4 regions of the Exiguobacterium oxidotolerans JCM 12280 genome follow, and region 4 is predicted to be linked to each of the others. Evidence: riboswitches for the same ligand, from Rfam matches in the RefSeq annotation. Region 4 holds a riboswitch; each other region holds the start of a gene.
The links. Region 4 has a riboswitch for thiamine pyrophosphate ahead of P403_RS0100620 (ECF transporter S component). Riboswitches for the same ligand answer to the same signal wherever they lie in the genome.
Positions count from the first base shown of each region.

Region 1: it holds a riboswitch for thiamine pyrophosphate, as region 4 does, so the genes downstream of both, thiT (energy-coupled thiamine transporter ThiT) here and P403_RS0100620 (ECF transporter S component) in region 4, are expected to answer to the same signal.
Region 2: it holds a riboswitch for thiamine pyrophosphate, as region 4 does, so the genes downstream of both, thiD (bifunctional hydroxymethylpyrimidine kinase/phosphomethylpyrimidine kinase) here and P403_RS0100620 (ECF transporter S component) in region 4, are expected to answer to the same signal.
Region 3: it holds a riboswitch for thiamine pyrophosphate, as region 4 does, so the genes downstream of both, tenA (thiaminase II) here and P403_RS0100620 (ECF transporter S component) in region 4, are expected to answer to the same signal.

Region 1 is NZ_JNIS01000001.1:433,429-441,414, reverse strand. Features, by position in the region: gene fmt (methionyl-tRNA formyltransferase) at 1-495, shown strand, start outside; gene rsmB (16S rRNA (cytosine(967)-C(5))-methyltransferase RsmB) at 492-1,820, shown strand; gene P403_RS0102355 (Stp1/IreP family PP2C-type Ser/Thr phosphatase) at 1,882-2,616, shown strand; gene pknB (Stk1 family PASTA domain-containing Ser/Thr kinase) at 2,619-4,535, shown strand; gene rsgA (ribosome small subunit-dependent GTPase A) at 4,572-5,477, shown strand; gene rpe (ribulose-phosphate 3-epimerase) at 5,479-6,135, shown strand; TPP riboswitch at 6,156-6,262, shown strand; gene thiT (energy-coupled thiamine transporter ThiT) at 6,327-6,887, shown strand; gene P403_RS0102330 (thiamine diphosphokinase) at 6,890-7,489, shown strand; gene P403_RS0102325 (amino acid permease) at 7,847-7,986, opposite strand, start outside.
Region 2 is NZ_JNIS01000001.1:2,151,981-2,159,966, reverse strand. Features, by position in the region: gene P403_RS0110925 (YitT family protein) at 1-185, shown strand, start outside; gene P403_RS0110920 (CHASE3 domain-containing protein) at 427-1,035, shown strand; gene P403_RS0110915 (ArsR/SmtB family transcription factor) at 1,126-1,491, opposite strand; gene P403_RS0110910 (hypothetical protein) at 1,578-2,015, opposite strand; gene thiE (thiamine phosphate synthase) at 2,036-2,674, opposite strand; gene thiM (hydroxyethylthiazole kinase) at 2,664-3,434, opposite strand; gene thiD (bifunctional hydroxymethylpyrimidine kinase/phosphomethylpyrimidine kinase) at 3,412-4,224, opposite strand; TPP riboswitch at 4,341-4,451, opposite strand; gene P403_RS0110890 (murein hydrolase activator EnvC family protein) at 4,513-5,799, opposite strand; gene P403_RS0110885 (murein hydrolase activator EnvC family protein) at 6,004-7,476, opposite strand; gene P403_RS0110880 (VOC family protein) at 7,737-7,986, shown strand, end outside.
Region 3 is NZ_JNIS01000001.1:2,608,577-2,616,562, reverse strand. Features, by position in the region: gene P403_RS0113345 (class I SAM-dependent methyltransferase) at 1-957, opposite strand, end outside; gene P403_RS0113340 (sporulation protein) at 1,056-1,829, shown strand; gene tenA (thiaminase II) at 1,980-2,681, opposite strand; TPP riboswitch at 2,756-2,861, opposite strand; gene P403_RS0113330 (DUF1002 domain-containing protein) at 3,050-3,931, shown strand; gene abc-f (ribosomal protection-like ABC-F family protein) at 4,213-6,075, shown strand; gene P403_RS0113315 (alanine/glycine:cation symporter family protein) at 6,301-7,770, shown strand; gene P403_RS0113310 (diacylglycerol/lipid kinase family protein) at 7,899-7,986, shown strand, end outside.
Region 4 is NZ_JNIS01000001.1:94,380-102,365, reverse strand. Features, by position in the region: gene P403_RS0100630 (DEAD/DEAH box helicase) at 1-1,852, shown strand, start outside; gene P403_RS0100625 (50S ribosomal protein L25/general stress protein Ctc) at 2,191-2,829, shown strand; TPP riboswitch at 2,920-3,018, shown strand; gene P403_RS0100620 (ECF transporter S component) at 3,118-3,696, shown strand; gene P403_RS0100615 (ABC transporter ATP-binding protein) at 3,693-5,258, shown strand; gene P403_RS0100610 (energy-coupling factor transporter transmembrane component T family protein) at 5,224-5,949, shown strand; gene P403_RS0100605 (NAD(P)/FAD-dependent oxidoreductase) at 6,027-7,070, shown strand; gene P403_RS16730 (IS3 family transposase) at 7,541-7,986, opposite strand, start outside.

The sequences.
Region 1 (7,986 bases), 340 kb from region 4:
AAAATCATCGTCCCGATTGAAGAACGGGATACGGTCGGCACGATGTTCGAAAAATTGAGTGACGCTGGAGCACGGTTATTGATTGAAACGCTTCCGCAGTTATTTGCCGGAACACTAACACCGGAAGCACAACGGGAAGAGGACGTGACATTTTCTCCAAACATCAGTCGGGAGCGGGAACGGCTTGACTTCTCTCGCCCCGGGGAAGAACTCTACAACCATATTCGGGGAATGAATCCGTTTCCGAGTGCGTATACGCTACTAGGCAAAGATCGTCTTAAAGTCTACTTCGCTGAAAAATGTGAAGGAACAGGAACGCCTGGCGAAATCATTGCCCTTGAGAGTGATGGTCCGGTCATTGCGACGGGCTCGAATGTCGCCTTGAAACTCGTCGATCTCCAACCCGCCGGAAAGAAACGGATGGATGGTGCGACCTTCATGCGTGGGATTGGTCAGACGCTCGAAATCGGACAGAAAGTAGGCGAAGACGCATGAATGTACGCGATGCTGCAGTCACGACGTTATTGAAAATTGGACAAGGTGGTGCATTTTCGACGATCTCCGTCCACCAGATGCTTGAAAAACGAGCAATCTCGAAAGCGGATGTCGGGTTATATACGGAACTCGTCTATGGGACACTCAGCCGTGAGTTGACACTCGACTATATCCTCAATCCGTTGCTCGCGTCACAAAAAAAACTCGATCCCTTCATGCGACCGTTACTGCGGATGAGTGTCTATCAGTTATTTTACCTAGACCGGATTCCGGATCACGCCGTCATCAACGAAGCGGTCGAAATCGCGAAAACACGTGGGAAACCGCATATCGCAAAAGTCGTCAACGGTGTCTTGCGTAACGTTTTACGTCAAGGGAAACCAGACTTCTCGACGATTCCTTCGACCAGCAAACGAATCAGCATTGAGACGAGTCACCCGGAGTGGCTTGTCGAGCGCTGGATTGAATTGTTCGGGGAAGACGAAACATTGAAGATTTGTCAAATCAACAACGAAGCGGCACCCGTCACGGTCCGCGTCAATCGGAATAAAGCGACCGTCGAAGAAGCCGTCGAATTACTCGAAGCCCAAGGTGTCGTCGCTAAACCAGCCGCCGTCGCCCCGGACGGACTTGAAATCATCAGTGGCAGTGTCCAACAAACGGATTTACTCGACCGTGGGTATCTCTCGCTTCAAGATGAGAGTTCGATGCTCGTTGCGCGAGCCGTCGGAGCAGAACCGTCTGACCATGTACTCGACAGTTGTGCAGCACCTGGTGGGAAAGCGATGCATATTGCGGAAGGCTTGACGACAGGTACGTTGACGGCACTTGATTTACACACACATAAAATTAAATTACTAAAAAAACAGGCAGAACGTCTTGAACTCACTACGGTAGAAGCGGAAGCCCTCGACGCCCGCAAAGTCGGTGACCGGTTCGATGCAGCATCGTTTGACCGGATTCTCGTTGATGCACCGTGCTCTGGACTCGGTGTCATCCGCCGGAAACCCGACATTAAATGGACGAAGCAACCAGAAAATTTAACACAGTTACCAATCATTCAGCGACAAATCATCGAGGCAGTTCTTCCACTCGTCAAGCGCGGAGGGACATTCGTCTATTCGACGTGTACGATTGATCCAGTCGAAAATGAACAACAAACAGAATTCATTTTAAGCCAAGGGTTTGTTTTTGATGAGTCGTTCAAAGGGCGAATGCCAGAAAGCGTCCAGCCGTTGATTTCAGAACGGGCAGAGCTCAAGTTGCTTCCGACGACGCTTGGGACCGACGGATTTTACATCGCAGCCTTTAAAAAGCAAGGATGACACGCACGCTGAATTTTCTTAAATGCATCAACAGTAGGTGAGATAGAAGAGGAGGACGGTCATGGAGTTAGCTTATCTGACGACGACTGGAAAAGTTCGATTGCAAAACGAGGATACGGTGTTACTCGTTGGTGATGAAAAACAAGGGCTTGCCGTCGTCGCCGACGGAATGGGTGGTCACGCGGCAGGTGAGAAGGCAAGCGCGATTGTGCATCAAGTATTTGCTGATGCCTATGCAGACATGCCAAGCCGACCAGCTGAATTATCTTCTTGGATTGAACAGCAAGTGGAAATTGCCAATTCTCAAATCTTACAGTATTCCAAGACAGAAAACTTGGCCGTCGTCGGAACGACGATGGCGTGCGTCTGTTGGTCGGACGAACTCCTCGTTATCGGTCACGTCGGGGATAGTCGAGTCTATGCGATTGAAGAAGGTCAATTGAAGCAACTGACAGATGACCATTCTTATGTCAATATGCTAAAGCAATTAGGTGAACTGTCGGAAGAAGAAGTCGAAAATCATCCACGACGAAACGTCATCACGCGCTCGATTGGCTCGAACGAACTCGTCGACGTCGACGTCCAAGTCCGGGATGCACCAGATTATGAAACGGTCCTCGTCTGTAGTGACGGATTAACGGATGAAGTCCCTTATGAAGTAATACAACAGCTGCTACAAGAAGATGCGCCACTCGAGCAAATCGTTGAACGATTAGTTTTTGAGGCGAATGAGCGGGGTGGAGCAGACAACATCACCGTTGCTGCCATCCGTTTCAAAGAAAGAAAGAGGGGCTGAATATGCGATACGGAGATCGATTAAATGACCGCTACCGCATAGAACGGCTAGTTGGAAATGGCGGGATGGCGAATGTCTATCAAGCTTATGATGAAATCTTAAAACGGCATGTCGCAATCAAAATTTTACGAACTGAATTTTCGCATGATGAACAATTCATCCGACGCTTTGAGCGCGAAGCTCATGCTGCGACGAGTTTGAACCATCCGAATATCGTTGCCGTCTATGATGTCGGTGAAGAGGATTCAATTTACTATATCGTGATGGAGTTCATCGACGGGATGACGTTGAAAACCTACTGTGAAGGACGACCGCTCGCAATCAATAAAGCGGTTGAAATCATCAGTCAGATTTGTGGCGCGATTGATCATGCCCATGCCCATCGCATCATCCACAGGGATATAAAACCACAAAATATGCTCGTCCGAAAGGATGGTACGGTCAAGGTGACGGACTTCGGTATTGCCGTCGCGATGTCGAACGCGACATTGACACATACGATGTCCGTTCTTGGTTCCGTGCATTATTTCTCACCTGAACAGGCAAAAGGAAAATTTGCCGATGAAAAATCGGATATTTATTCGCTCGGTGCTGTCCTTTATGAACTCGTGACAGGACACGTCCCGTTCGAAGGGGATTCACCCGTTGCTGTTGCATTAAAACACTTGCAAGATACAGCGCGGCGACCATCCGTCTTGAATCCGGCTGTGCCACAAGCACTAGAAAATTGTATCATGCAGGCACTAGCGAAGGCTCCGCATGATCGGCAACACTCCGTTGCTGAATTTCGGGAAGATATGGTGACGGCCTTATCTGCTGAACGAGCAGATGAAGGGGTTCGCGGGGAAGATCCGATGGAGCAAACGATGGTGTTAAGTCCAGTCTCAGCTCCGTCCGGGACTCCGGTCAAGGAAGAAGAAGCTACGGTCGCGACAGTTGTACCGAAGCAAAAGAAAAAAAAGCGATGGTGGATTGTGCTCGTATTCCTCCTCTTACTCGGAGGTGCCGCGACAACGTTCGCGATGTGGCCGGATCCGACGGTCGTTGTGCCGGATGTCGCAAAAGAAGATGCGGACGAGGCCGAAAAACAACTTGAGAAACTCGGTTTTATCGTCGAATCGACTGAGCGATCAAGTGATACGATTGATGAAGGACTTGTCATCAGTCAAGCACCGCGGGCAAAAGTGACTGTCAAAAAAGGTTCAACGGTCAATCTTGTTGTCTCGACGGGCAGTGACCCGGTCGAAGTGCCGGATGTAACGGACGAAACGGAGAAAAAAGCGACCTCGATCTTAAAAGATGCTGGCTTCTCAAAAGTAGATGTCGAAAAAGAAGAGTCGGAAGACATCAAACAAGGCAATGTCATCCGGCAATCGATTTCAGCCGGAACTGAAGTGATTGCAAAGGAACAGACGATTACAATCACGGTATCCGAAGGTTCGTCAGCATTTGAATTGAAGGATTTGACGAACATGTCGAGTGCTGAAGCAAAAGCGTACTTGGACGCGACAGGTCTCGATGGTACATTCGAACAAGAATTTTCGAGTGAAGTCGAACTCGACCAAGTCATTCGCCAATTTCCGCAAGCGGGTGTCAAAGTCGAGCCGAACGATTCCGTGACGGTCTTTATTTCAAAAGGGGAGGAAGAACAAACCGTGACGGCGACCTTCCCGGAAAAAGTAGCCTACGATGCTGTAGGTGAAGGGGATGAAGATCCGCCGCGGCAAGTCATTCGAATCGAGACGGATGATGCTAAAGGGAAACGTACGGTGATTGAAGAGTCGATTGACAGTGATGAAACATTTGATGTTCCGGTGACGATTGATCCGGGCGAAGAAGGGAAAATTACGATTTATAAAGATGATGTAGTGTATCGCTCGAAAACGATTACCTATAAACAAGCGAAAGCAGAACAATGAGTGTGCTACGAACCGCAAATTGAAGGAGGGCATGGGATGGCAGAAAATCGTATCGAAGAAAATCGGGACGGGACGATCATTCGTCTACAAGGTGGGTTTTATGATGTCATGACGACGCAGGGCGAGGTGCGGTCGCGCGCTCGGGGAAACTTCCGAAAACGTGGTATCAGTCCTGTTGTCGGAGATGAGGTCGTATTGCATATCGAAAGCGAAACTGGATACATTTTAGAAGTGAAGGAACGGCAAAATTTCCTAGTTCGTCCACCGGTCGCAAACATCGATCAAGCGTTGCTTGTCGTCTCAGCAGCAGAACCGGACTTTTCAGCCCATTTGCTCGATCGATTTTTAGTCTTAATCGAAGCAAAAGAGATTCAACCCATTATTATCTTGACGAAGATGGATTTGTTGCAAGGAACAGCAGAAGCAGAAGTCCGGACGGCGATTGCCGGTTACCGACAAATCGGTTATCAGGTGATTGAGACGTCGAGTGAGACGCTAGAAGGGGTAGAGGAAGTTCGCCCGCTACTCAAGGAAAAAACAAGTGTACTCGCGGGACAGTCGGGAGTCGGAAAAAGTTCATTGTTGAATGCGCTCGACCCGACGCTCGATCTCGAGACGAGCCACATCTCGAAATCGCTCGGACGCGGACGACATACGACGCGTCATGTGACGTTAATTCCGCTTGCAGAGGGCTTGATTGCTGATACGCCAGGGTTTTCGAACCTAGATTTTCCACACGAGATGGAAATCGAAGAATTACGTTGGTGTTTTCCGGAATTCGTCGCACGGCAAGATACGTGCAAATACCGTGGTTGCCTGCATTTAAACGAACCAGGCTGTGCTGTCAAAAAATCAGTGGAGGCAGAAGAAATCATGTCCTCACGCTATACGAATTATGGTATGTTTGTAGAGGAAATCAAGAATCGAGCGCGGAGGTATTGAAATGATTAAAATCGCACCATCTATTTTATCAGCAGATTTCGCCAACCTAGAACGAGACGTTAAAGCTGTCGAGGCGGCAGGAGCAGATTACATCCATTTCGACGTCATGGATGGCCAGTTCGTCCCGAACATTTCATTTGGTCTACCCGTCCTCAGTAGTCTTCGTCAAAAGACGGACATGGTCCTTGACGTTCATTTAATGATCGATCGACCAGAAAACTTCGTCGAAGCGTTTGTAGCGGCAGGAGCGGATATCGTCACCTTCCATGTCGAAGCGACGAATCATGTCCATCGTGTCTTGCAACAAATTAAAGGGGCTGGAGCAAAGGCCGGCGTCGTCCTGAATCCACACACGTCACTGTCGACGATTGAACATGTCCTAGAAGAAGTCGACATGGTCTTGTTGATGACGGTCAATCCAGGATTTGGCGGACAAGCTTTCTTGCCGAGCGTCATGACGAAGCTGAAGCAATTAGCGATGATCAAAGCAGAGCGCGGTTTGACGTTCGAAATTGAAATCGATGGTGGTGTCAACGCGGAAACGGCAAAACTGTGTATCGACAATGGGGCAAACGTCCTTGTCGCAGGTTCTGCAATCTACAATGCACCAGACTATGCAGAAGCCATCACTAGTATTCGAAACGCGGCTCACGTATAATAGAGCCAAGACAATTAAATTTTGACCGCAAGGGGTGTCGCGTCAAGCGGCTGAGAGAAGTGAGTAGACTTTAACCCTTCGAACCTGTTCCGTTCAGACGGACGTAGGGATGTGGCGCACGCAGGCAGTACGGCGTCCGTCGTACTGCCTTTTTGTTGTCATCATTATTTTATTTTTAGGAGGAACACAGTATGAAACGATTACAAATGTTAATGGAGATTGCGATTTTCGCGAGTCTCGGTGTTGTATTTGATTTATTGATTCCGTTTAAGATGCCACAAGGCGGATCCATCAGCTTAGCGATGTTACCGATTTTCGTCATGGCCTTTCGTCACGGCGTCGTTGGTGGTGTCATCACGGGTGCGCTCGTCGGAACGATTCAATTGATGTTCGCTCCGCAAGTCTTGACGGTCGTCCAACCGCTGCTTGACTATACGCTTGCATATGGTGTCGTCGGTTTGAGTGGAGTGTTTGCAGGCCAAGTCAAAAAAGCAGCAACAGAAGGTCAAAAAAAGCGTCTCATGACGATTGTCTTGTTTGCGACCTTGCTAGGTGCAGGTCTACGTTATATCTGTCATGTCATCAGTGGGATCGTCTTTTTTGCAGAGTATGCCAAAGGACCGGTCGTTCCATACTCGTTCATTTATAACGCGACGTATATGGCTCCGTCGTACGTTTTATGTGGGGTCGTTGCAGGTATTTTGCTTACGACAGCACCACGTCTTTTACGTTACTCCGCTCGCGGTATTTAAAGATGAGAGTTTTAATCGTTGCGGCAGGACCGGTAGAAGACGTCCCGACGCTCGCACCATTCGTGAAAGACAAGACGATGATTATCGGTGTTGACGGCGGGATTGCGACATTAGTGGAGCAAGGACTTGATTTTGATGTGGCAATCGGTGACTTTGATTCGCTCGGATACGTTCCGGATGGTGGATTGCTTCATCCGGCAGAAAAAGATGAAACGGACTTAGAACTAGCGTTACGTTACGCTACCGAACAGGCTGCAGGTTCTGAACTACTCATCTTTGGTGCGACGGGTGGTCGGCTCGACATGACGCTACAGAACGTCTATTTGTTAAAACAATTTCCGATGGCACGACTCGTGACGAAACGTGAGGATGTCCGGTACTGGAAAACCGGTCAGTACGAACTCGCGTCTGAAGGGTATCATTACCTTTCCTTCATTCCCCTTGTCCCGTCGAACTTGACCCTGCGCGGCGTCAAATACCCCTTGACGGAGCATCCTGTTCCGGTCGGTGGTTCGCTGACGGTCAGCAATGAGTGGGTTGGTGTTGCGCAAGTGACGGTCGTCGAAGGGGAAGTTCTCGTCCTGCGCACGCACGAAAAATAAAAACGTGATAGACGCGACTCCATCATATCCCGCTGAAGCGATCGGGATATGGGTTCTAAGCGATTCGAGACCGATTGCGCGCTAAACCGTCTGCATGCCCGCTTTTTCGTCACTGTGTTACTAAGAAACGTCACGTTTCGTTGACTCCTGCCTCTGAAAGCAACGGAAAAGAGGCAAGCTTTTTATCACTCCATATTACTTTGTCTACACGCTGAAACGCCGACGACTCCGTATGTAAAACGGAAGCGTCGGCGCTTTGATTTGTTTACGACTTTTTTAGTCAGTCGACTGTTTGAGATTGGTGAGATTGGCGGGCTCCGGTATCCGGTGTATCCAGGACCAGGTAATATGTCAAAGTCATTCGTCTTGAAGTGTCGAACTGGCTGCTTGTTGTTCGCTTTTGGCAGCAAGGTGCTTCCCTTTGACAAATAGGTGGTAACTTGCCCATGTCAGTAGGAAGAAAGGGACGCCGAGATATAAGGCGACACGTTGATCCG
Region 2 (7,986 bases), 2.1 Mb from region 4:
CGATTCTCGATGCGCGCGGTGGCTATTCCAACCGGACAAAGAAGATGGTTTATGTCGTCGTGCAGAATAATGAAATCGTTCGTCTTCAGGAAATTGTTTCCTCTGTCGAACCTAATGCCTTCGTCACCTTCTCTGAGATTCATACCGTCTTTGGAAATTACAAAGAACATTCCTACTCTTTTTAAATGAACCGCACACGATGAAACGACAACCCCCTGTCATGAGGTGGGTTGTTTTTTGTAAACAAAGGCTGACCCATCATATACGTCTACGTTTGGTAACGCTCCAGGTTTCATCTCAAATCACAAAACGATTGAATCCCTGTAACTATAAGATGTTCCCCTAAAAAGTAGATAACTCTTCACTTTTTGGGAATTAGTGGTTAAGCTAGTGACATTACCAGTTAGCTTACGAAGGAATGATTGCATGAATAAACTTTGGCGCTACCGCATCTCTCTCATTCTTTTAGTCAGTTTGTTCGCTTCGATTCCTCTCATCTATGCCTTGACAGGTTATCGTACCATTTCAAAAATGACAGAAGAAATGCACGCCCATGATATCCCGATGATTAAACAAGTCGACCAACTCGTCGAATACAATCGAGATCGGGCAAATGCCGTTCGCGGCCTATTGCTTTATGAAGACGACCGCTACATTGAACAATACTACTTCTGCACGACCAAAATTCATGATTTACGCCGTGTGCTCAATGCTTCGAACGAAACACCCGTACCGATTAAAGATTTGTTAGCCCGTAACAATGCTTGGGAAAAAGAAATCGATACCGTTTTTAGGCTTTATGAAACAAATGGTTCACAAGCAGCTACCGTTTTAGCGAAACAATCGACACAGACCACGCAGACCATTCTTGAAGATCTTGCTCAAGTTAAAGATCAATTGTATACCGAATTAGATCAAGAACTCGAAAATACGGCGCTCGTGACAGCATCCTATAAACGGATGTGCTTTAGTCTATCCATTTTAGCCTTTCTACTCATCAGTGTGACCATCACGCTCTTCCATCGAATCAAATGATCTGTTGTTTCATACGATTAGCTTCGTGAAAAAGCTAAAAAACGCACCGCAGTTCTTTATCGGACTGCGGTGCGTTTTTTTATATTTTTCTCAAGAAGAAGCCTTTCCTTCATTCACATGCTCCATTGCCAAATGAACTAACGACGAGACATGATGGTCATCAAGTGAATAATAGACAACTTTTCCTTCTTTACGATATTTGACGAGACCTTGTTTCAATAACGTTCTTAAGTGATGCGAAGCCGTCGCAATCGAACAATCAACTGATGCCGATACGTCACAAACACACAGTTCTTGCTCGACCGTCAATGCATAAGCGATTCGTAGACGCGTTGCGTCTGATAACACTTTAAACAATTTCCCAATCTCAAGCGTCGGGATTTTCTCAACGGCATGACCAATTTCAGTCGCACGTTTTTTATCGATCGCAATCGTCTCACAGCGTGGTGCCTCCACTGTCTTCACCTCTCCTCCAAACTATTGCACCATCCTAAAACAACAAATGCAAGTAAGATGACTACGATGATTCGCGAGGTGAAGATTCATTTCCGATGCTTTTTTTGGATTGTACGAAAAACTGCCCATCCCCCTAATCGATTCCCGATATCCCAAACGATTCGATTAGTATCGACAGCCCGTACACCGATATCGATAATACTTGTATTTCGCAATCGCTCCTTATATCGATTCGATAGGAAGCGTGGTAACGGTACTTGTAACATCACCCGATAAAATAAATCGAGATGTGTATGGCCCCAGATTTCCGTAGCGATGGATGCCGTTTTAATCAACAGCGGCCGTTTATATCGTTGTCGGTGTTTGTTTTTTAACAAAACCGCCAATTCAAATGCATAACGATTCGGATAGGGAAACAATTTCCAACCTAAATGATACTTTCCGCGATTGTCGATTCGAATGATTTGTGGTTCGATGCGATACCGAATCCAGCCTCCCCGAAAGCGAATGACCTGCCATTTCACGTGCATCACCTCTTCAGTGATTATACCCGGTCTGATACTATTTGACGCGCAGTCTGAACCGCCTCCTTGAACTCTCGTGCCGCACGTTCAATATCTGGTGCTGCGAATAAGGCAGAGACGACAGCATATCCTTCAAGCATCTCGAATAAGTCGGGCACCACATGATGTGTGATTCCACCAATTCCGACGAGCGGAAGGGAAACAGCCCGGCGAATCGCCCGGAGTGTTTCGTTTGTCATCTGACTCGCATCGTTTTTTGTCGCCGTTGGATAGAGTGACCCTACGCCAAGATAAGTTGCCCCGTCTTGCTCTGCTTCGATCGCCTGTTCAACGGTCGAGACAGAAACCCCAATCGTGGCTTCCGGTAACAGCTTACGTGCCTCCCGCAAAGGGATGTCCTCTTGCCCGATATGCAGACCTGCACCGACGATTTGTGCGATATCAATCCGGTCATTGATGATGAGTGGGACGCCGTAACGAGACATCATTTTCTTCAAGTCGCTCGCTTGTTCGAGAAATTCTTTCCCTTGCGCCTGTTTTTCACGAAGCTGGACCATCGTCGCGCCACCTTTTATTGCTGCTTCGACCGCATCAATCAAGGCAACGTCCGGGTGAAAGCGCCGATCTGTTACCGCATAAACCGTGTAATCATTCTCCACTGGTCAATACCCCTTTCAAACTTTCTTCTGTAGTTAAGCTGATTGCGTTGAACAACCCCATCCGGAAATCACCGAGTCCCGCTGCTTCATCTGCGACTTCACCCGCTTTTCCCATTAAATACGTCCCATAGGTCGCTGCTTCGAATGCATCATACCCTGCTCCAAGTAAGGTTCCGATGAGCGATGCCGTCATGCAACCGGTCCCTGTAATGTATCCGAGTCGTGGCGTTCCTACGGTTAGTTTTACTTGTCGCTTGCCGTCTGTAATGAAATCAACTGGTCCCGTTACGACGAGAGTCGTCCCGAGCCGTCCAGCAAACTCATGGACGACTTGAAAATCTAATGTCTCTCCTGAAGCGACATCGACTCCTTTAGAACGTCCGACTTGACCGATGAGCGTCTTGATTTCAGAGACGTTCCCCTTAATGACCGTAAAATGAATTGCTTCGAGTAACTCTTTTGTGAATTGTGTCCGAAGTGTAGTCGCCCCCATTCCGACTGGATCTAAAATAATCGGTTTCTTCAATCGGTTAGCCGTTTGACCTGCCAACAATTGCGACGCTCGTGAAGCTGCGTTCAGTGTCCCGATATTGATAACGACAGCATCTGCATGTCCAACCATTTCTTCGACTTCTAGGATATCTTCAGCCATGACAGGTGAACCCCCGAGCGCAAGGGTCATATTGGCACACTCATTAATCGTGACCGCATTCGTTAAATGATGAATTAATGGTTTTTTATCGTGAATGGTTGTAAGCATCCGTTTCCCTCCAAATGTCATAAAAGTGATGTGTCGGTCCGATTCCGTTCCCTAAGGCAAATCCATGCCGGATTGCTTCAGTTACGTACCGTTTAGCATAAATCACGCTATCCTTCAGGGAATCTCCCAGCGCAAGACGTGCCGCAATCGCGGAAGATAATGTACATCCTGTCCCATGTGTATGCTGGCGTTTTAATCGTGCCTCTTGAAACAGATGATACATCCCTTCCGTGTATAAAATATCCGAGGCATCAATACTTTCGAGATGACCGCCTTTTAACAAGATAGCGATATCTCGTTTTTGTGCGAATTCCGTCGTCGCCAGCTTCATTTCATCAACTGTCGAAATCGCTTGCCCTAACATGCGTTCCATTTCCGGAATATTCGGGGTCGTCACGGTTGCAAGCGGCATCAAGTGCTCCATTAATGCTTGTTCAGCATGTTCCTTTAACAGGGCATGCCCCCCTTTTGCGACCATCACGGGGTCTAAAACGACCGGTCCCTTATAATGCTTCAAACATTTCGCAATAACTTGAATCGTTTTTTCATTCGAGACCATCCCAATTTTAACGGCATCTACACGAATATCGCTAAAAATCGAGTTCAACTGGGCTTCGACAAGCGTTGGTGATACATCTTCAACTGCTTGTACGCCTAACGTATTTTGCGCTGTGATGGCAGTAATTACACTCATCCCGTAAACCCCAAGAGCAGAAAAAGTTTTTAAGTCGGCTTGAATTCCAGCTCCACCACTAGAGTCTGATCCAGCAATCGTCAGTACATGTTTCATCGATAGACCTCACTTTCTATGAGAGCACAAGGAGAAAGCGGAACGAAAAAAAGCGCCGTCCGCTGTAAAAAAGCAGACGACGCCATGAAAAACCAACGAGTGTGGTCACTTATTCATGTCTTCGATCTCAACTTTCCTACGCTGGTATTATCCAGATCAGGTGATAGGGTCGAAAACAGAATGGTTTTCCTCTCAGCCAGATTCCTCCAGCTCCCCTAGTTGCTCATGATTTAAATTTCCCTTTCACTGTAGCATAGCGTCATAAAAAAAACGAGCCGAAGCTCGTTTTTATAAGTACGCTAATGGATTAACTGTATTGGCTGGTCCTGTCGCACTGTATTGGTAACCACCAATATGCAACTCAAAATGAAGATGTGCCCCTGTCGAGTTTCCCGTATTTCCGAGCGTACCGATTTGTTGTCCTTGTGAGACTGTTTGCCCCGCATGAACTGACAATGAATTCATGTGCGCGTAAACTGTTGTGTACACTTTTCCATTCAAGAAATGTGAAATCATGACATGATTTCCGTACGGCCCACCACTTCCTGCTGTGATGACCGTTCCTGAAGCTGCTGCGACGATTGATGATCCGACTGACCCTCTAAAGTCGACACCGTTATGGAAAGTATACCCATTCGCACCACTTGCTGGTCCGAATCCTTGTGAAACACTTCCTGAAGCCGGGCGAACGAACTGCGCCGAACCGCTCGGAACACTAGCGACTGGCGTAGCACTTACAATCTCATCAGACGTCTTCTTGCTGTTTGATTTTGCCGCTTTCGCCGCCTTTTCCGCTGCCGCTTTTTCAGCTGCTGCCTTTTCCGCTGCTGCTTTAGCTGCTGCCTTCGCTGCTGCCTTCGCTGCCGCAATCGCACGTTCTTGCGCTTCTAATGTCGCTTGAAGTTCTTTTGCATTCAGAAGTTTTGTCGTAAATTTTGTTTTACCTTGACGTAATTTTTTTAAGGTTGCACTACGTGCTTTCATTTGCTGTTTGAGTTCCTTTTTTTGAACTAAAAGGGCTTCTTTTTCTTTCACTCGCTCTTCCTTTTTATCCACGAGCGTCGCTTTAGCATCCGCTAATTTTTTTTGCGTTTCAAGATAAGCAGAAATCATCTTGTCATCTTGTTCAGCAATTTTTTTCCCTGCCATCACACGACTAAAGAGATCACCAAGGTCTTTCGAACCAAAAATGACTTCTTCCCATTTAATAGAATTTCCATCATTTTCTTGAAGCACACGAAGACGGTCTCCTAACAGCTCTTCCTGGCGTTTCAACATTTCTTCATAATGAATAATGTCTGCCTCAAGCTCTTCGATTCGTTCATTCAACTGACGAATCTGTTTATTTTTTTCCGAGACACGGAAAATATTTTCATTGATTGCTGCATCAATCACATTGATTTGACGCTGCTCTTTTGAAATTTTAGATTCTTGTTTTTTGATTGATTTTTCTAGCTTACGTTGCTCAGCTGCATTATCTGCTTTCTTTTCTTTAATTGTAGCCGCTTGAGTGATTGGGGTGTTCGTCAATAATAACGTCCCTAATAGTACGGTAGAAAATAACTTTTTTAGCATATGTGAGTTCCTCGCTTATGTATGAATTCGATTTTTGAAGTCATGTTTCGTAGTAAAACTATCTGAAATTGATTATAGCATCGTAATAGTTTCAGAAAAATTTCATTTACGTTTCAAATGAAAACGTTATTTTGTAATATAACAACTAATTATTTAAGCTGTACAAAAAAAGAACCGCTACAATGTAGCAGTTCTTTTACGATTTTATAACATTGACATAGGATTAACACTATTTGCAGGGCCTGTTCCACTGTAGATATACCCGCCGACATGAATTTCGAAGTGTAAGTGTGGTCCAGTCGAGTTACCCGTGCTACCAAGTGCACCGATTTGTTGTCCCTGGCTGACACGTTGTCCTGCACGCGCATTCAATGAACTCATGTGTGCGTAAACCGTCGTATACGTTTTTCCGTTCAATTGGTGAGCAATCATAATGTGATTCCCGTAAGGACCACTGCTAGAAGCCGTAATGACAGTTCCTGTTGCTGCTGCGACGATTGGTGTTCCAACCGGTGCACCAAAGTCGATGCCATTATGGAATCCGTATCCATTTTCACCACTTGCTGAGCCGTATCCTTGTGTAGTCGCACCACTTGTCGGATGAATGAACAATGCTGAAGATGCAGCTGGAGCCGGAGTTGGCTTCGGTGCTACTGGTGCTGGTTTTGGTGCTACCGGCGCTGGTTTTGGTGCTACCGGCGCTGGTGCCGGTGTTGATTGTTTTGTTGAATTCGTTGTTGCTTTTTGACGAGCTGCTTGTTTTGCTGCTTGCTCGGCTGCCGCTTTTTCTGCTGCTGCTTGCTCAGCTGCTGCCTTTTCTGCCGCTGCCTGATCGGCTGCTGCTTGTGCCGCTTGAGCTTCAGCACGAGCTTTTGCTTCTCGTGCTTCTTGTGCCTTGCGCTCTTTTTCAATCCGTGCTTCACGTTCACGTGCCGCTTTTTCTGCCGCGATTGCTTTTTCTTGCGCAATCAAGATTTGTTGAACTTCCTTCGCGTCCATCAACTGTGTCTCAAATTTCTTTTTTTGCTTCTTAAGTTCTTTAATGCGTTTGTTTCGTTCACTGATTTGCTGTTCAAGTTCTGCTTGCTGACGTTTTAATTCTTTTTTCTCTGTCACAAGTTTTACTTTTTTATCTTTTAACTCTTGTTGAGCATTTGCTAATTTTTTTTGTGTATTGCGGTAATCCGTAATCATCTTATCATCTTGTTGCGAAATGGATTTTCCGGCTAACACACGGCTGACAAGATCGCCGACATCTTTTGAACCAAAGATGACTTCTTCCCATTTGATTGAGTTACCATCGTTTTCCTGCATGACACGTAAACGGTCACCTAACAATGCTTCTTGGCGTTTTAATTTTGCTTTATACTTCTCGATTTGTTTACCGAGTTCAACGATTTCAGCTTCTGTCGCCTTGATTTGACGATCTTTTGCTTCGACGGCAAACATTTTTTCATTTAATGCTTCGTCTAAACGATTCACTTCTTGTTGTGTCTTCGAAATCTTCTCACCTTCGTGATTCACAGAAGACTCAAGATTTTTTTGTGTATTTTGGTTTTCTTGTTGCTTTTGTTCGTTTTTGGCTTTTTGTTCACTTAAATCATCTGCTGATGCAAAATGAGGAGTTGATGAAAGGACAAGTGCGGAAACGATGAGCGACGCGAACGTTTTTTTCATGTAGTATTCCCTCTTTTTCTCTATAATTTTATTGTAGTCAAAAGTATGCTTTATTTAAATTTCATTTTAATGTTTAAAATTTATAAGAACGTTTTTGATTATAGCATTCATTTTGCCTCTATTATATTTCAGTGAGATTTCATTTTGTATAAGTTTGTTGGTTAATTATGTAATACGTTGAAAATCTTTTAGTGAAGATGCCTGCGCATTGCACCTCGAGGGAAGTTTTGTCACACTAGTGGTGTAAGGGAGGAATTATAGTGAAACTTGATCATACTGGTATTGCCGTCCGTGATATGCAAGAAGCCATTACTTTTTATACAACAATTTTAGGCGGGAAATTAGTCCGTGAATATTCAAATCCCGCTCCAGGCGTGGCTTCGAATATCGCTGTCATTGAATTTGAAGATGCACATATTGAACTACTGACACCAACAAGCGCTGACAGCCCCATTGCTCGTTTCTTAAAACAACGTGGTAAAGGGGTACATCACATCGCCTACCGCGTTG
Region 3 (7,986 bases), 2.5 Mb from region 4:
GCGGATTGAATCTGTCGCGAGCGAAGCGAACTTTTCCTTAATCAACCCGTGCTGCAACATGACGTCGAGTGGTGAACAGTCGAGTTGACGATTGAGTTCTTTTTGACAACACGGAACACTTAAGATGACAGACGCATTCCAATCAACGGCGCGGGCCAGGGCGACATCCGTCGCAACGTCACAGGCATGAAGCGTCACCATCAAGTCAACCTCTGTATCCTCATTGTAGTCATGGACGTCCCCGACACGGAACTCGAGATTCGTATAGTCGAGATCGCGCGCAATCGCTGTACATTCTTCGATGACTTCTTTTTTGAGATCAAGTCCGGTCACTTTCAAGTCAAAACCTTTGACGACACTCAAGTAATGATACAAAGCAAACGTCAAATACGATTTTCCGCATCCAAAATCAAGAATCCGTAACGTCCGATCCGTCGGTAATGCGGAAATACTATCTTCGACGAACTCGAGGAACCGATTGATTTGTTTGAATTTATCGTACTTTTGCCGTTTGACTTGCCCGTCTTCCGTCATGACACCAAGCCGGACTAAAAACGGTACGACGACACCATCTTCAAGAAGATGACTTTTTTTTCGGTTATGCGACAGTTCTGCTTGGAGTGGCGACTGTTTTGTTGTCTTTAATGATACTTTCATTTTCTTTGATAACTGGAACTGGACTTCTTCCGTCTCGAAGCGGAACAAAAATTGACGGAATTCTTCCATCAATGCGTCGAGTCGTCCTAAAAATTCGTCGATTCTCAAATTTTCATGTTTAATTATCCGCTCATATTGAAACTCTAATTGGATTGCATACGTATCTTTCAATAGAATCGGTTTTAGTTTGATTCTTCGAAGATCATTCGACTTTTGGCGCGGACCACTGATCGTTGCATGCACGAGAGCAGAAGCCTCGAGCTTTTGAGTGAGTAATTCTTTTACTTGGTGTAATTCCACTGTAGTCCCGTCCTTTTCTGATTGTTCTTTCGAAACTGTAGCAAATTCCACCCTATTCGACAAGTAAGGTAGCTTCATCATTAAAGGAGGAACGAACGATGTTCAAAAAACTTTTATCACAAATCGGAATCGGTGCCGCCACAGTCGATACACGACTCGACAGCGAGCGCTGTGAGCCCGGCGGACAAATTCACGGAACCGTTCATATTAAAGGCGGCAGTGTCGACCAAGAAATCGACCGGATCTATTTAGCGTTTAATACACAATATAAGGAAGAGGTCCGCGACAGCACGTCATTCACGACGTTTACACTCGATCGTTTTTCACTAAATGAAGCTGCTTTTACGATTGAAGCAGGTGTTGAACGTGAAATTCCGTTTACGCTTCAAGTGCCATTTAATACGCCGCTATCGGTCAGTCAGTCGAAGTCATGGATTGAAACGGGTCTCGATATCGCCCAAGCGGTCGATCCGTCAGACCGAGACGCTATCATCGTCCAAGCCAACGACCTCCAATCCGTCATCCTAGAAGCGATGGAAGAACTCGGCTTCCGACTTAAGAAGGCCGATACGGAAAAACTCCCCGGCCGTTATCGTAAGGACTTACCGATCGCTCAAGAACTCGAGTACTCGGCACGTAATACGTACTTCGCCCATAAACTGGACGAAGTCGAACTCATCCTGCTCCAAGACCGGTCCGGCATCGACATCGTCTTGCAAATCGACCGTCGTGCCCACGACTTAGGCTCGCTCTTCAGTGAGATGGCGGGTGCGGATGAGACAATGACGAAGCTATCCTTATCGAACCACGATTTGATGGACCGAAACGCCGTCAAACAACAATTAAACGATTTGATTGAGCGGTACAGCTGATTTCCTTACCAGAATCTTCATCATGCCTGTAATCCACCCACAAAAAAACCTGAGCGATTACCATGACTTTCTTTACGAAAGCTGAAAATTGCTCAGGTTTTGTGCGGTCTGCCGTCTGATCGCGCTGATCGACAGCGGCTAAAGCTGTACTTATCGTTTCGTTACTTTTGCTTGACGCGTAACTCCTGTAAAAACACGTTCAAACGTTTCTTCCGTCCAGCCCATTTCCCAGAAGAGTAATTCGTAATAACAGCTTTTGACAAAATGTTGTTTCATCCGTTCTCGTTCTGCTTCAGTCGCTTGCGCCGCCAATGCATCGAGACGGTCGACTTGTTCAAAGACGACCCGTTCGAACCATTCTGAACTGTATGTTGCAATCCACTGCTGATAGATCGGTGACGCAGGTGATTTCGTCAACAGTTGTTGTCCGACCTCATAATAGAGCCAGTAACAGGGTAATATCGCTGCAATCGTCTCACCAAGCGTCCCCTTACTCGCATGATGCATATGCGAGACATAGGCATAAGCAGTCGGTGCCGGTTCGAACGTTGCTAAATCTGCTTCCGTGATAGCAAGCGGTTCGAAAAAAGACTGGTGGAGCGACAGCTCAGCCGCATATGTCGACGTCGCATGTTCCGCAAGCTCTGCAATCGTCGCGAAATCTGTTGCTTTTGAGGCGGCGCGGGCTTGAATTTTTGCGAAATGTTTTAAGTAATACGCATCTTGCATGACATAATGCCGAAATTTTTCGAGCGGTAACGTCCCGTCACCAATGCCAGTGACGAATGGATGGGAAAAGCTGCTGTCCCAATACGTTTTTGCGGCTTGCCGAATTTCTTGACTGAATTTCATCCTAATTCCCCCTTTTGTTGAATCAAAAAACGCCACACCCTACGAACAGGGCATGACGTGAAGAGACCACAAAAGAGACGTTCACGCCACTTCCCTCCGTAAGTCCAAACTTAATCAGGTTCAAAGGGTCCGAACGTCTTCGTCGTCTCAGTCGGCCTACCGACTCCCCTAGTGGTCATTATTTAATTCTTGTTTAATTATACCACTTTTTCAGTCAAATCGTCCGTATTTCAGGAAAAACTTAGTATACTGTATGGGGCAGGAGACGCGTGTTCCGTTCCGCCTCAAGACCGATTCCGTTCCGGAACACGTCACTTACAATAGGATTAGTACCTGATACTATCTACTATACTCGGAGGATTCCTACTATGAATAAAGCAACAAAAATCATGACAACAACGCTGTTAGCGTCAAGCTTACTTCTCCCGACTGCTGCTTCAGCAGAACAAGTCGTCGATAAAACGATCATCACGCTCGGTGAATCGCTCGGTGCAAAAGACAAGGCCTGGGTGCTCGCCCGATTGAATGCGCCGGAAGGCATCACGCCCGTCATCGCCACGGCAGCTGATGAGGAAAAATATTTAGGGAAGAACGTTCCCCAATCGCAACTCGGCGGTAACATGTACTCTTCCGCAAAAATTGAACTCGCTGAAAAAGGCGACGGTCTCTCGGTCGCAACCGAAAACATCACTTGGGTCACAAAGGACATGTATTTGAATGCTCTCGTCACAGCGGGTGTGACGGACGCCGATATCACGATTACTTCTCCTTATAAAGTCACCGGTACGTCTGCTTTGACGGGAATCATGAAAGCATATGATCAAACGTCGGCAGAAACCGGTATTAAATTGACGGATGAACGAAAAGATTTAGCCCAACAAGAACTAGCCGTTACGTCCGATGTCGGAAAAACGGTCGGGACGGACAAAGTCGCCAAACTGATGAATGAAATCAAGGCCGAAATCGCAAAACAAAAACCGGAAACCAAAGTCGATATCGAGAATGTCATCATCCAAGTCATTCAAAATAACAACATCCAATTGTCAGACGCCCAGATGGACCGATTGACGTCATTGTTCAGCCAAATGGAGAAAGCAGACTTGAACTGGGGACAAATTGAGACCGGATTAAAAAGTGCCGGTCAAGATATTCAAGCATTCGCGACCTCGGAAGAAACGAAAGGATTTTTCGCAAAATTGTTTGACGGTCTAAGTAATTTCTTTAAATCGATTTCCGGACTGTTCAAGTAACTGAAAACGGTATCATTTCCAGCTTAACATATGGTAAACTGGCTTTATCGAAACGAAAAGGTGGTGTAGAAGATGGGTTTTGCTGCGTGTAAGCATTGGTTGATGGAACAACTTTATCTGTTGCGCGCGATTTTTCATGGAATGGCGTTCTAAGGGATCAGTCTGCCCTTTTTCTAGAACATCTATCTGAAAAATAAAGCAAAGCGCACATTCTACGGTAAACGGAGAGCGCTATTTGCGTTCTCCGTTTTTTTGATGCGCATGAAAGGAAGTTATTGATCATGATATGCGACATCCAACATCTGACAAAACAATTCGGAGGAGCATCCGTCTTAACCGACATCTCACTCTATCTTAAACAAGCTGACCGTATCGGATTGATCGGTCGAAACGGAACCGGAAAAACAACGTTACTGCGCTTAATCGCTCAACTCGATGCACCGGACAGCGGAACCATTTATCTAAAAAAAGGACTTTCCATCGGTTATTTGGCTCAAATCCCACAGTTCGCAGAAGAATTGACCGGCCTCGATGTTCTCTGGACCGCATTTGCCCAGGTCGTCGCCTTACGGACGACGATGCATCAGCTTGAACAACAAATGGCAAATGCCGACCACCTCGACGATGTGCTGAACGATTATACGCGCGTGACCGAACAATTCGAACGACAGGACGGGTACCTACTCGATTCAAAAATCCAACGTATGATTAACGGCCTCCACCTCGATGCCTTGCTGACACGTCCCTTTTCTCAATTGAGTGGTGGCGAACAAACGAAAATCTGCCTTGGCCGGATGCTTTTGACGGAACCGGACTTGTTGATCCTCGACGAGCCGACGAATCACCTCGACCTCGCAGCCATCGAATGGCTCGAACAATTTTTAAACAGTTATCCGGGCGCAGTCCTGATTGTCTCGCATGACCGCGTGTTCCTTGACGCAAGTGTCAATTGGATTGCGGAACTAGAAGATGGTGAATTGACGATCTACCCCGGAAATTATTCGGCGTATACGGTCGCGAAAGAACGCCTGCTCCTCGAACAGTTCCACGCCTACACGGAACAACAAAAGAAAATCAAACAAATGAAGGATGCGATTAGGCGGTTACGCCAGTGGGCAAATGAAGCCTCTCCTCCGAGCGAAAAACTGTTCCGGAAAGCAAAAGCGATGGAACGGGCACTCGAACGAATTGAGCGACTCAAACGGCCACTTCTTGAAAAAGCGGCGCCTGATATCCAATTTTCGTCGCACGGGCAACTCAGTCAAGTCGTTTACCGCTTGACGGATGTTGAACTTTCAGTTGCCGACCGCAAGTTGTTTACGTCGCTTGATTTCGAAGCCGCGCCGCGTGACCGGATTGGGATCGTCGGTGCGAACGGGAGTGGGAAAACGACGTTATTACGTGTCTTACTCGGACAACTCGAACCGACGAACGGACATGTTACGCGTGGTCCGTCAAATCGCGTCGGATTTTTATCGCAACACGTTGACATGCCGGGTGAAGAGCGACTGATCGATTACTTCCGCTCACGCATTTCGACAGATGAAGGAACAGCCCGGTCCCTGTTAGCCCGTTTCCTATTTTTCGGTCCCCGTGTCTTCTTATCGATTAGTGCGTTAAGCGGCGGAGAAAAAATGCGTTTGATGCTCGCGATTCTTGTCCATTCGCCGCTTAATGTCCTGATTCTGGACGAACCGACGAATCACCTCGACATTGAATCCCGCGAGGCGCTTGAAGAAGCACTCGAGCACTTTGACGGAACGCTGATTGCCGTATCGCATGACCGTTACTTCTTGAATCGACTTTTTTCGAAAACGTACTGGTTAGATGACACGACGGAAATGTTTTCTGGTCCTTACCACTATGCTACCGAAAAACGACAGGCTCGGACAAACATCGAATCAGTGGAACCCGCGCCTATCGAGCGAGCCACCAAGACGCCAGTAACTGAGGCACGTCCACCTTTAAGTACAGACGAACTCGAACAACAGATTCAACAGCTAGAGGATGAAGTGGCTTTACTCGATGCGTCACTAGCGACGACAGAAGATTACGAAGTCCTTGCGCCATTATTCTCAGCGCGTGAACAGCTCGTCAGTCAAATTGATGTCTTCTATGAAAAATTGTTGGCCGTCGATCACTAATCAAAAGGCGCATCATTTCACCACCGCTCGCTTCATTAAGTGCGGTGGCTTTTTATGTTAAAAATGCTTTGATGACGATCTGTTTTTCTGAATCCAAAAAAATATATTTTAAACATTTTAAAAGAAAGTTTCGAAAAAAAGCTTGCAAGTTGTCTGAAAATTCGTATAATTCAACTTATAGCTATTATCACTTTTCAGCAAAAACACTTTGGGAGGAACTATCACATGGATGCATTTCAACAAGCTGTACAATCAGGCGTCGACTTCGCTAACAACATCTTATGGTCTTATATCTTAATCGCCGCTTTAATCGGAGTCGGGATCTACTTCACCATCAAAACGAAGTTCATCCAATTCCGTTACTTGAAAGAGATGTTCCGTGTCACACTCGATAAAAATGAAAAGACAACAGATGATGAAGGTCAGAGTATTACATCCCTTCAATCATTCTTCATCGGTGCCGCGACTCGAATCGGTACAGGGAACTTGGCCGGTGTTACGATCGCCGTCACACTTGGTGGACCTGGAGCGGTCTTCTGGATGTGGATGGTCGCCCTCCTCGGTGGCGCAACTGCCCTTATTGAAAGTACGCTTGCTCAAGTCTATAAAGTACGTGATACAGGCAATAACGCTTACCGCGGTGGTCCTGCGTACTACATCGCAAAAGGATTGAACAACCGCGTCCTCGGAATCATTTTTGCAATCTTAATCGCCGTCACATTTGGTCTTATCTTTAACTCGGTTCAATCGAACACGATTGCCGCTGCTTTTGATAACGCCTTTGGAATCGACAAAATGATCGTCGGTGGTATCTTAGTTGTTCTTACAGGCCTCGTCATCTTCGGTGGTGTACACCGGGTTGCGAAAGTTTCAGCAATCGTCGTGCCAATCATGGCGTCACTCTACTTGATCGCTGCAATCTTCGTTGTCATCACGAACATCACTGAACTTCCAGGGGTTTTCGCAATGATCTTCAAGAGTGCATTCGGGATCGACCAAGCTGTTGGTGGATCTGTCGGTGCTGCGATCTCGCTCGGTGTTAAACGTGGTCTCTTCTCGAACGAAGCCGGTATGGGTTCTGCGCCGAACGCTGCTGCTGCCGCTGAAGTTTCTCACCCAGCAAAACAAGGATTCTTACAAACACTTGGTGTTTTCCTCGACACATTGATCGTCTGTACAGCAACAGCAACAATCATCTTACTCAGTGACAGCTACGCTGCCGGTAATGGTGAAGGTATCGCCATGTTACAAAATGCGCTTTCTGAGCAACTCGGTGCCGTCGCACCAGCCTTTATCGCAATCAGTGTCTTCTTGTTCGCTTTCAGTTCAATTGTCGGTAGCTACTACTACGGTGAAACGAACATTGAATTCATCAAGAAAAGTAAATCAACTGTCTTTGGCTTCCGAATTGCTACGATGGCATTTGTCTTCATCGGATCGCTCCTCAGCCTCGGAATGGTTTGGAGTTTCGCCGACCTCTTCATGGCCGGAATGACATTAATCAACTTAACAGCCATCTCGCTCTTAGGTGGAGTCGCAATCAAAGTCATCAATGACTACCAGAACCAACGTAAGCAAGGTCTTGATCCTGTCTTCTCTGCTAAAGCATTAGGTATCGAAAATACCGAATGTTGGGACGATGAAGAAGAAGCGCGTCCAGCTGCTGGTGAAGCTCCACCTGTCGCACGACGTTAAGCATTCCTTTTCTACTAAAAACCTTGGAGGCGCGTGTAATCGCCTCCAAGGTTTTTTTGCTGCGCTAGGATTATCTTGGTCGTCAGTTGGGAAAATAGGAACAGAGAGTCACTAAGGAGGAATTGAATGTGTCGAAGGCCATGTTAATTATTAACCCGTCATCCGGGAAAGAATTAGGTAAAAAATACGCAGAATTTGCAGAAGGAACACTCGCCC
Region 4 (7,986 bases):
TCAGGCACGTTATGTAGTAGAAGGAGAAAGTCGTCATTATGTTGTCTTAAAAGGTTTGCTTGACCCGATGGTCGCCCTCGGTCAACTCGAGTTGTACGCGACGGCGAGTATCAAAACGGCATTGCTCCCGGGTCCGTTCCATCCAAAAATTGAAGTCAACATAAAGAAGCGGCTTGATTGGTTGACGTTCAAGTTTTCGATGGATGGGATTTCAGAACAAGAGCTGTCGGCAATCCTCGCGTCACTCGTGACACAAAAGACGTACCACCGTTTACGCTCGGGACAACTGTTATCGCTCGAAGACCGCGCCTTCAAGCAAATCAAACGGTTGTTGCTTGAAGCGGACGCGACAGAACGGCAGTTGCTTGAAGCGGAATTGACCGTTCCTGCTTTGCCGAACTTGTCACTGTTGACCCCGGCTGCCTTCTTGACGGTCCATAGTCAATTGAAGGAACGTTTGCTCGAGATGAAAGCCGGAAAAACAGAACGACTGGCGTTACCGGAACCGCTTGCGACACAACTTTTGCCGTATCAGCAAGACGGTGTCCGCTTCTTCAAGAGTCTTGCGGCACACGACTGTCATGGCATCTTAGCGGACGAGATGGGACTCGGCAAAACGATTCAAGCCATCGGTTATATCGAAACGCTCCCGAGTGCCCGTATCCTGATCGTCGCCCCGGCGTCACTCCTCTACAACTGGGCAGCGGAGCTGCGCCGCTTTGCTCCGACACGCACCGTCCATGTGCTCAGTGGAAGTCGTGCGTCGCGCTTACGCCAGCTCGAAGATTTGCCGGACGACGTCATTCTTGTCATTTCCTATCCGTCGCTCCGGCTCGACATCAAAAATCATCAGGCAATCCATTACGATTGTATCTTTTTTGATGAAGCGCAACAGCTGAAGAATCCAAGGTCGCAGACGACGGTCAGCTTAAAACAGCTTTGGGCGACACGTCGGTTCGCCTTGACCGGGACACCACTCGAAAACAGGACGCTTGACCTTTGGTCGATTTTCGACGTCGTCTTCCCGTCACTCTTACCGGACCGGCAACGGTTTCTCGACTGGTCAGCACGGGATGTCCAACAATTCGTCGAACCGTTTTTACTGCGCCGGACGAAACAGGACGTCTTGCAACAGTTACCGGCGAAACAAGTCGTTCACCACTATACGGAACTGACGGCAGGGCAGAAAAAATTGTATGCCGCCCACTTGGCGAAGTTACAACTGGAAACGTTACAGCATCTCGATCAGTCGAAACCGGAAGAACGGATAAAATTACTGGCCGGGTTGACCCGCCTCCGTCAAATTTGTTGCGATCCCCGTCTGTTCGTCGAGGACTATCGCGGACGGTCGGCGAAACAGGACCGGTTGCTCGCCTTGATTCAAGAAAAACGGGCAGCGGGCAAACGGATTTTGATTTTTTCACAGTTTACGAAAATGCTCGATTTGATTCGGGACGACCTGCATGAGATGCACCTTCCCCACTTCGAACTGCGCGGGGATACACCGATTGCCGAGCGTCTCGAACGCTGCGACCGTTTTAATGCCGGAGAAGTTGATCTATTCTTGATTTCACTGAAGGCGGGTGGCACCGGATTGAACTTGGCGACGGCGGATACCGTCATCTTATATGATAGTTGGTGGAACCCGGCTGTCGAACAGCAAGCGGCTGACCGGGCACACCGAATGGGACAAAAACAGACGGTCGAAGTCATCAAGTTAATCACGAAAGGTACGATCGAAGAAAAAATCATCGAGCTGCAAGAGCGGAAAGCGACACTCGTGACGGACATACTCAAACAACCAGATTCGCTCGCACTGTCAGTCGATGAGATGGTGCAACTGCTTGAATAAGCAAAAACGCACCGATTTTTTAACATGTTGGAAACCGTTGCTGCTCTAAGGGAAACGGACTTCCAACAGCCCTTTTGTTGCCGAGGAATGTTTAGCTTTTAATGTTACGGGGGTATAACTATCATAGCACCGCATCAGCGAGTTGCTTTTACGACCACATGTTTCTCAATATCAGCGTAATGACCTGGGAGAGAAATGCTAACCACTCACTTCGATCTTCATTTTTATGAAATCAATTTGAAATAGCATTCGATGCACTGTTTTGGCCGGAACGATTCGTTCCACTCCTTTCTTCATTACCTTTTGAGGGCTATACCAAATTCAAGGGGGAAATGAACATGTCAGTAACATTAAAAGTAGAAGAACGCGAAGTACGCCCACGCTCACTTAGAAAGCAATTACGTCATGAAGGAAAAGCTCTTGGTGTCGTGTATGGTTACAAAGTGGAAAGTACACCGATTGCCTTTGACGAAAAAGCATTGATCAAAGTCGTTCGTGAACATGGTGAGAATGCACTTGTTGCACTTCAAATCGGTGGTAAAAAAGTCAACACACTGATCAACAAACTCGATATGGATATCTTCACACCAACAATCAAGCACGTTGAATTCATCGCTGTTAAAATGGATGAAGAAACAGAAGTCGAAACAGATATCGTCCTCGTCGGCGAAGCGGCTGGTGCAAAACTTGGTGGATATCTTTCACAAACACTCTTTAAAGTGACAGTTGCAGCTACACCAGATAAATTACCGGAACGCGTCGAAGTCGATGTGACAAACCTTAACCTCGGTGATTCTCTATCGGTTTCGGATTTACCGGAAGAAAAAGAATACCGTATCGTTACGGAAGGTGACATTCAAGTCGTTGCCGTCGTCGAATCGACACTTGAAGCGGATCTCGAAGAAACTGATGCTGAAGAACCAGCTGAAGCGACAGAAGAAGTTTCTACTGAAGAACAAACGGAAGAAAAAGAATAATTTTTCTTACCCTCCCCTCGCGGAGGGTTTTTTATCTGTATTGACAACTGTCTGTAGAGTCGGTACAGTAAAAAGCGTACACACTATATGCACATCCACTAGGGGAGCCCATTGGCTGAGACGATTCACTTCGGACCCTTTGAACCTGATCTAGTTCATACTAGCGTAGGAAAGTGGAGCGGTAATTCGTTCAATTTTTCTGCATGTTTGCAGATTCAGCGACCGCTCTCTTTCATAGAGGGCGGTCTTTTTGTTTGTCTGGTGGTTGTGCCAAAGGGAGATAGGAACATGAACAGTTGGAAAATGAAAGAAATCATCGTCATGATGATGTTGTCGGTTGCTTGCGGGGTACTGTACTTAGGTTGGTCGACATTGTGGTTACCGGTTTCGGCGATTTTCGGACCGGTCGGTTCAAACTGGATGTTCGGGATTTGGGTCATCGCGAGTCCGCTCGTCGCCTACATCATTCAAAAACCGGGAGCAGCACTGATTGCAGAAGTCGTCGCCGCTGCCGTCGAATTATTCACGGGGAGTCATTTCGGATTATCCGCCCTATTGATCGGCTTTGCCCAAGGGATTGGGGCGGAAATCGCCTTCGCCCTCTTCGGGTACCGGAAGTTCAACACAATGACGTTGATTCTATCCGGCATGTTCGCAGCAATCGGTAGCATGGTCTATAGTCTCGTCGTCAACGGTTTCGCCTACTATACGACGACGACCCTTCTGTTGACGTTTTCCCTTCAACTCGTCAGCGGTGCATTGCTCGGTGGATTACTTGCGAAAGTCATCGTCGATGCGCTTGTCAAAACAGGGACGTTGAACGGTTATGCGATCGGGCGTAAACGACAGAAACCGGATGCGGCATGATTCATTGTAACGACTTGTCTGTCCGCTATCCGGGGCAACATGGCACCGTCCTGCACAACGTGACGGTGACGCTACACGAAGGGGAAACGACGTTGCTCGTCGGACCGAGCGGCAGTGGGAAAACGACGTTTTTACATGTTCTCGCCGGCTTACTACCTGACGCGATTGAAGCTGATGTCAGCGGTCACTGCAAGACGAACGGAACGGTCGGAATCCTTTTTCAAAATCCGGACGACCAGTTCTGCATGCAGACCGTCGGAGCGGAAGTTGCCTTTAGTCTTGAAAATCGTTCAGTCGACCGCAGTCAGATGGATGACCGGATTGACGCCGCACTGGCACGTGTCGGACTGGACGTGCCGCTGACGACACCGATTATGCAACTGTCAGGAGGGATGAAACAACGACTCGCCCTCGCCTGCGTCCTTGCGCTTGAGCCGGATATTCTATTACTTGATGAACCGACGGCGCAACTCGATCCGGCAGGACATCGGGTTTTGATGCAACTGATTGAGGAACTCCATCACGACCGGACGTTGACGCTCGTTCTGATTGAACATCAGCTTGACCGCTGTGTGACGTTCAGCGACCGGGTGCTCGTCTTCAATCACGGGGGAACGATTTTACACGATGGTCCGCCGCATGAAATCTTCGGTCAGCATCGCGCTGAACTCGAACGACACGGTATTGCGACACCGCTCCTCTACCCGTATCAACTGGAAACGTTACCCCCCGCTTCTTCCCAGGCGACGCGGTTACGAAAAGTGAATAACAACCGTCCTCCGGTCCGACAAGACAAGACGTTCGCGCTGACACGCACCGCGTTAGGACGCCGTAAGCAAGTGATTGTCGACGACCTGTCGCTTGCAACACACAGCGGAGAATGGATCATGGTCGTCGGATCGAATGGTGCCGGTAAAAGCACGTTGCTCGAAACACTGGCGAAATTGATTCCGGCGCAAGGCGGTACGGTCCGCTTGTTCGAAAAAGAACTGCGGACATGGAAAAATCGGAGCTATTACCAACACGTCGGATTCGTCTTTCAACAGCCAGAGCTCCAATTTCTCAAGCAGACGGTCGAAGACGAGTTCGTAATCAGCATGGAGGTGCCGACGCCGGAACGGATTGAAACGGCGTTGCAATCCTACCGGTTAACCCGTGTCGCCCGTCAGTCGCCGCTCGCCCTGAGCATGGGTCAAAAGCGACGGCTCAGCGTCGCGACGATGTTGTTAGAACCAAAAGACGTCCTGTTGCTCGATGAACCGACGTTCGGTCAAGATACCGAGACGACAGGTCAACTCATCGAGATGTTCGAGCAGGCGCGATTAAACGGGACGACGCTGATCATGGTGACGCACGACATGGAGCTCGTTCATCGGCACGCTGACCGGGTGCTCGTCCTTGGTGACGGGCGACTTCAGTTCGACGGCACACCGGACACTTTGTTTAAAGACGAGACGTTACTCGAGCATAACCAACTCTCTCGTCCGTTATCGTATTTGTATCAGCAACTCGAGGAGGTGAAACGTCGTGCAGGAAAACGTCTCCCCGCTCGCGCGTATTAATCCGGCGATTAAACTGGGTGCCCTCGTTTACGTGATGGTGCTGTTGATTGCGGCACCGACGTTACGCGAGACGATGGCCTTACTTGCACTCGCTGCGGTCGGATTGGGCTGCTCAGGTTGGTCTCTGTTGACGCTCGGCAAGCGGGTCGCCCCTTACCTCATCTTGTTTCTGTTGACGTTTTGGATGATGGCAGCCTTCGGAAAAGGCAGTACGGAAGTTTGGTCATTCGGTTGGTTTCGCGTCACGGAAGAAAGTATCGGTCACGCCTGGTTGATCGCACTGCGGATGCTCGCCTTCGTCTTCCTCAGTTTGACGTTCATCGCGACGACCGACCAAACCCGGTTCGTCATGAGTCTGATTCACCAGTGCCGCCTTCCGGACCGGCTCGCATACGGGTTTTTAGCAGGGATTCGTTTTATTCCGATTTTCCAGCAGGAAATCCGGACGATCCGCCAAGCACGCCGGGTCCGGCAACAACAGTCGATTTGGCCCTGGCAGACGTTTTTCGCCATCAGTTTACCGCTTTTTACGAACAGCATCATCCGTTCGGAACAAATCGCGATTGCGATGGAAGCGCGTCGGTTTCAGGCCGAGCGGACCTATTATGTCCGTCCTGTCGTGACGCAGCAGGACCGCCTGTTTTTTGGTCTTGTTTGCTTTGGTGCTACCCTGCTTCGGATTGTCGTATGACATTCATTAGATTAACGCGGACGGATTCAGGGAATCATAGTTTCGGAAGCAGTTAATTTAAAGAAGTAGGTGAAGATTTGAAACGAATCGTATTAGTCGGGGCAGGTCATGCCCATTTAGAATGTATCAAGGAAGGAACGCATCCGGATGTTGAATGGATCGTCATCAATCCGTCCCGTTATCAGTATTATTCAGGAATGTTTTCCGGTCTTGCGGACGGCACGTATCAACTCGAGGAGACGCGGGTCGATGTCAAAGCACTCTGTTCTCGTCACGGAAAGACATTGATGGAGGACCGTGTCACGCGGATCGATCCGCAAACGAAACAAGTTTTCTGTCAGTCAGGCGAAATCATTTCTTACGACGTTGTATCGTGTAACATCGGTTCGAATGATTGGAATCTCTCAGAGGCGACGGCACGCGTCACGATCAAGCCGAATTATCAAATCGATCAGGCGCTCCGTCAGTTTAAAGAGGCATCGTCGCCCGTCATCGTCGGCAGCGGTGCTGCTGCGATCGAGATGGCAGCGTCATTCCAATCAGACGGTTGTCCGGTCACGCTCGTTCATGATGAACCGCTCCTCGCAGGACACTCGGCAGAAGCGAGCATCCTTGACCGGTTGGATACGCTGGGTGTGACACGCATCGTCGACCGGTTCGTCTCTCTTGATGAACAAACCGTCCGGCTCCAGTCGGGTCAATCATTCAAATCGGATGCCGTCCTGTTTTTAGGTGGCGCGTCAGCACTGGATTTGTTCAAGGCGTCTAGCCTCTATTGTGACGAGCGTGGATTTTTGCTCGTCCACGAGACGTTCCAGTCGCTAGAGGACCCCTCTCTGTTTGCCGTCGGCGACTGTGCGACGCTCGCCGCATATCCGAACACACCGAAGAACGGGGTAACCGCCGTCCGGCAAGCCCCGGTCTTGCTTGAGAATCTCCTTCGTTTCGTCAATCAGGAACGGTTGCGGACGTTCCGGCCGCAAGGGCGTTACTTGACGATTCTTTCGATGGGACATCAGCAAGGGACCTTGCTTTACGGACGACACTATCAGACGAATCATTTGAGCTGGCGTTTGAAACAATGGATCGATCGCCGGTTCATCAAAAGTTATACGACGTAAAGAACTCGAATTTCGAATGAACTGGGAGTGCGGTTCAAGACGGAACGTGCACTAAGATGTCTGACTGAACCTCCTAAAACAGAGAGACATTCATTGCTCAATCTAGACCCAAAAACAGCCATCGCATACTTACGATGGCTGTTTTTGGGTCTAGAAAAACTCTTGTGAAGCATAAACAGGCGATATCGAGATGAGATGCAATTCGTTCGCGTTTCCCTGTCTCGCCTCGTCTTCAAAGCGGCAATCGTCCGCGCCGCTACAGCAAAGCTGCAGGGTCGCGACCGATTGCTTTTCGCGGTTCTAAGCGATTCGAGACGGATTGCGCCCTATACCGTCTGCATGACTAGCTTTTCGTCATAGTGTTACCTAAAAAGCGTCACGTTTCGTTGACTCCTATGGGAAAAGTGCGTTTTTAACGCACTGTCTGAACTGCTCCCCGTCAAGTAGACAGGTCAAATAATATAAATTTTTTAAACGGCTTGAGCCCTGAATTCCAGCGGACTTAAGCCGTTTAATCGTTTTTGATACCGCAGCTCATTATAAAATCGAATGTAGCGTCGGATTGCATCGTGGAGTTCATCGAACTCCTCGAATGTATGAAGATAGTAGCTTTCACACTTTAGCGCTCCCCAAAAAGATTCGATTGGACCATTATCGATGCATTTACCGGCACGGGACATGCTTTGTGTGATCCCAGCTTGTTGAGTCATATGATGAAAGGCATTTGACGTATATTGAAACCCACGGTCACTATGAAGAAGAGGGAAGCTACCAGGATCATCATCCAAGGCGAGTTTTAGCGTATCGAAGACGAGCTGACTGTTATTCGAACGACTTAGCACAAATGAACGAATTGATCCATCATACAAATCGAGAATTGCACTTAAATAAGCCTTTTTTGAGGTGCCGTATTTGA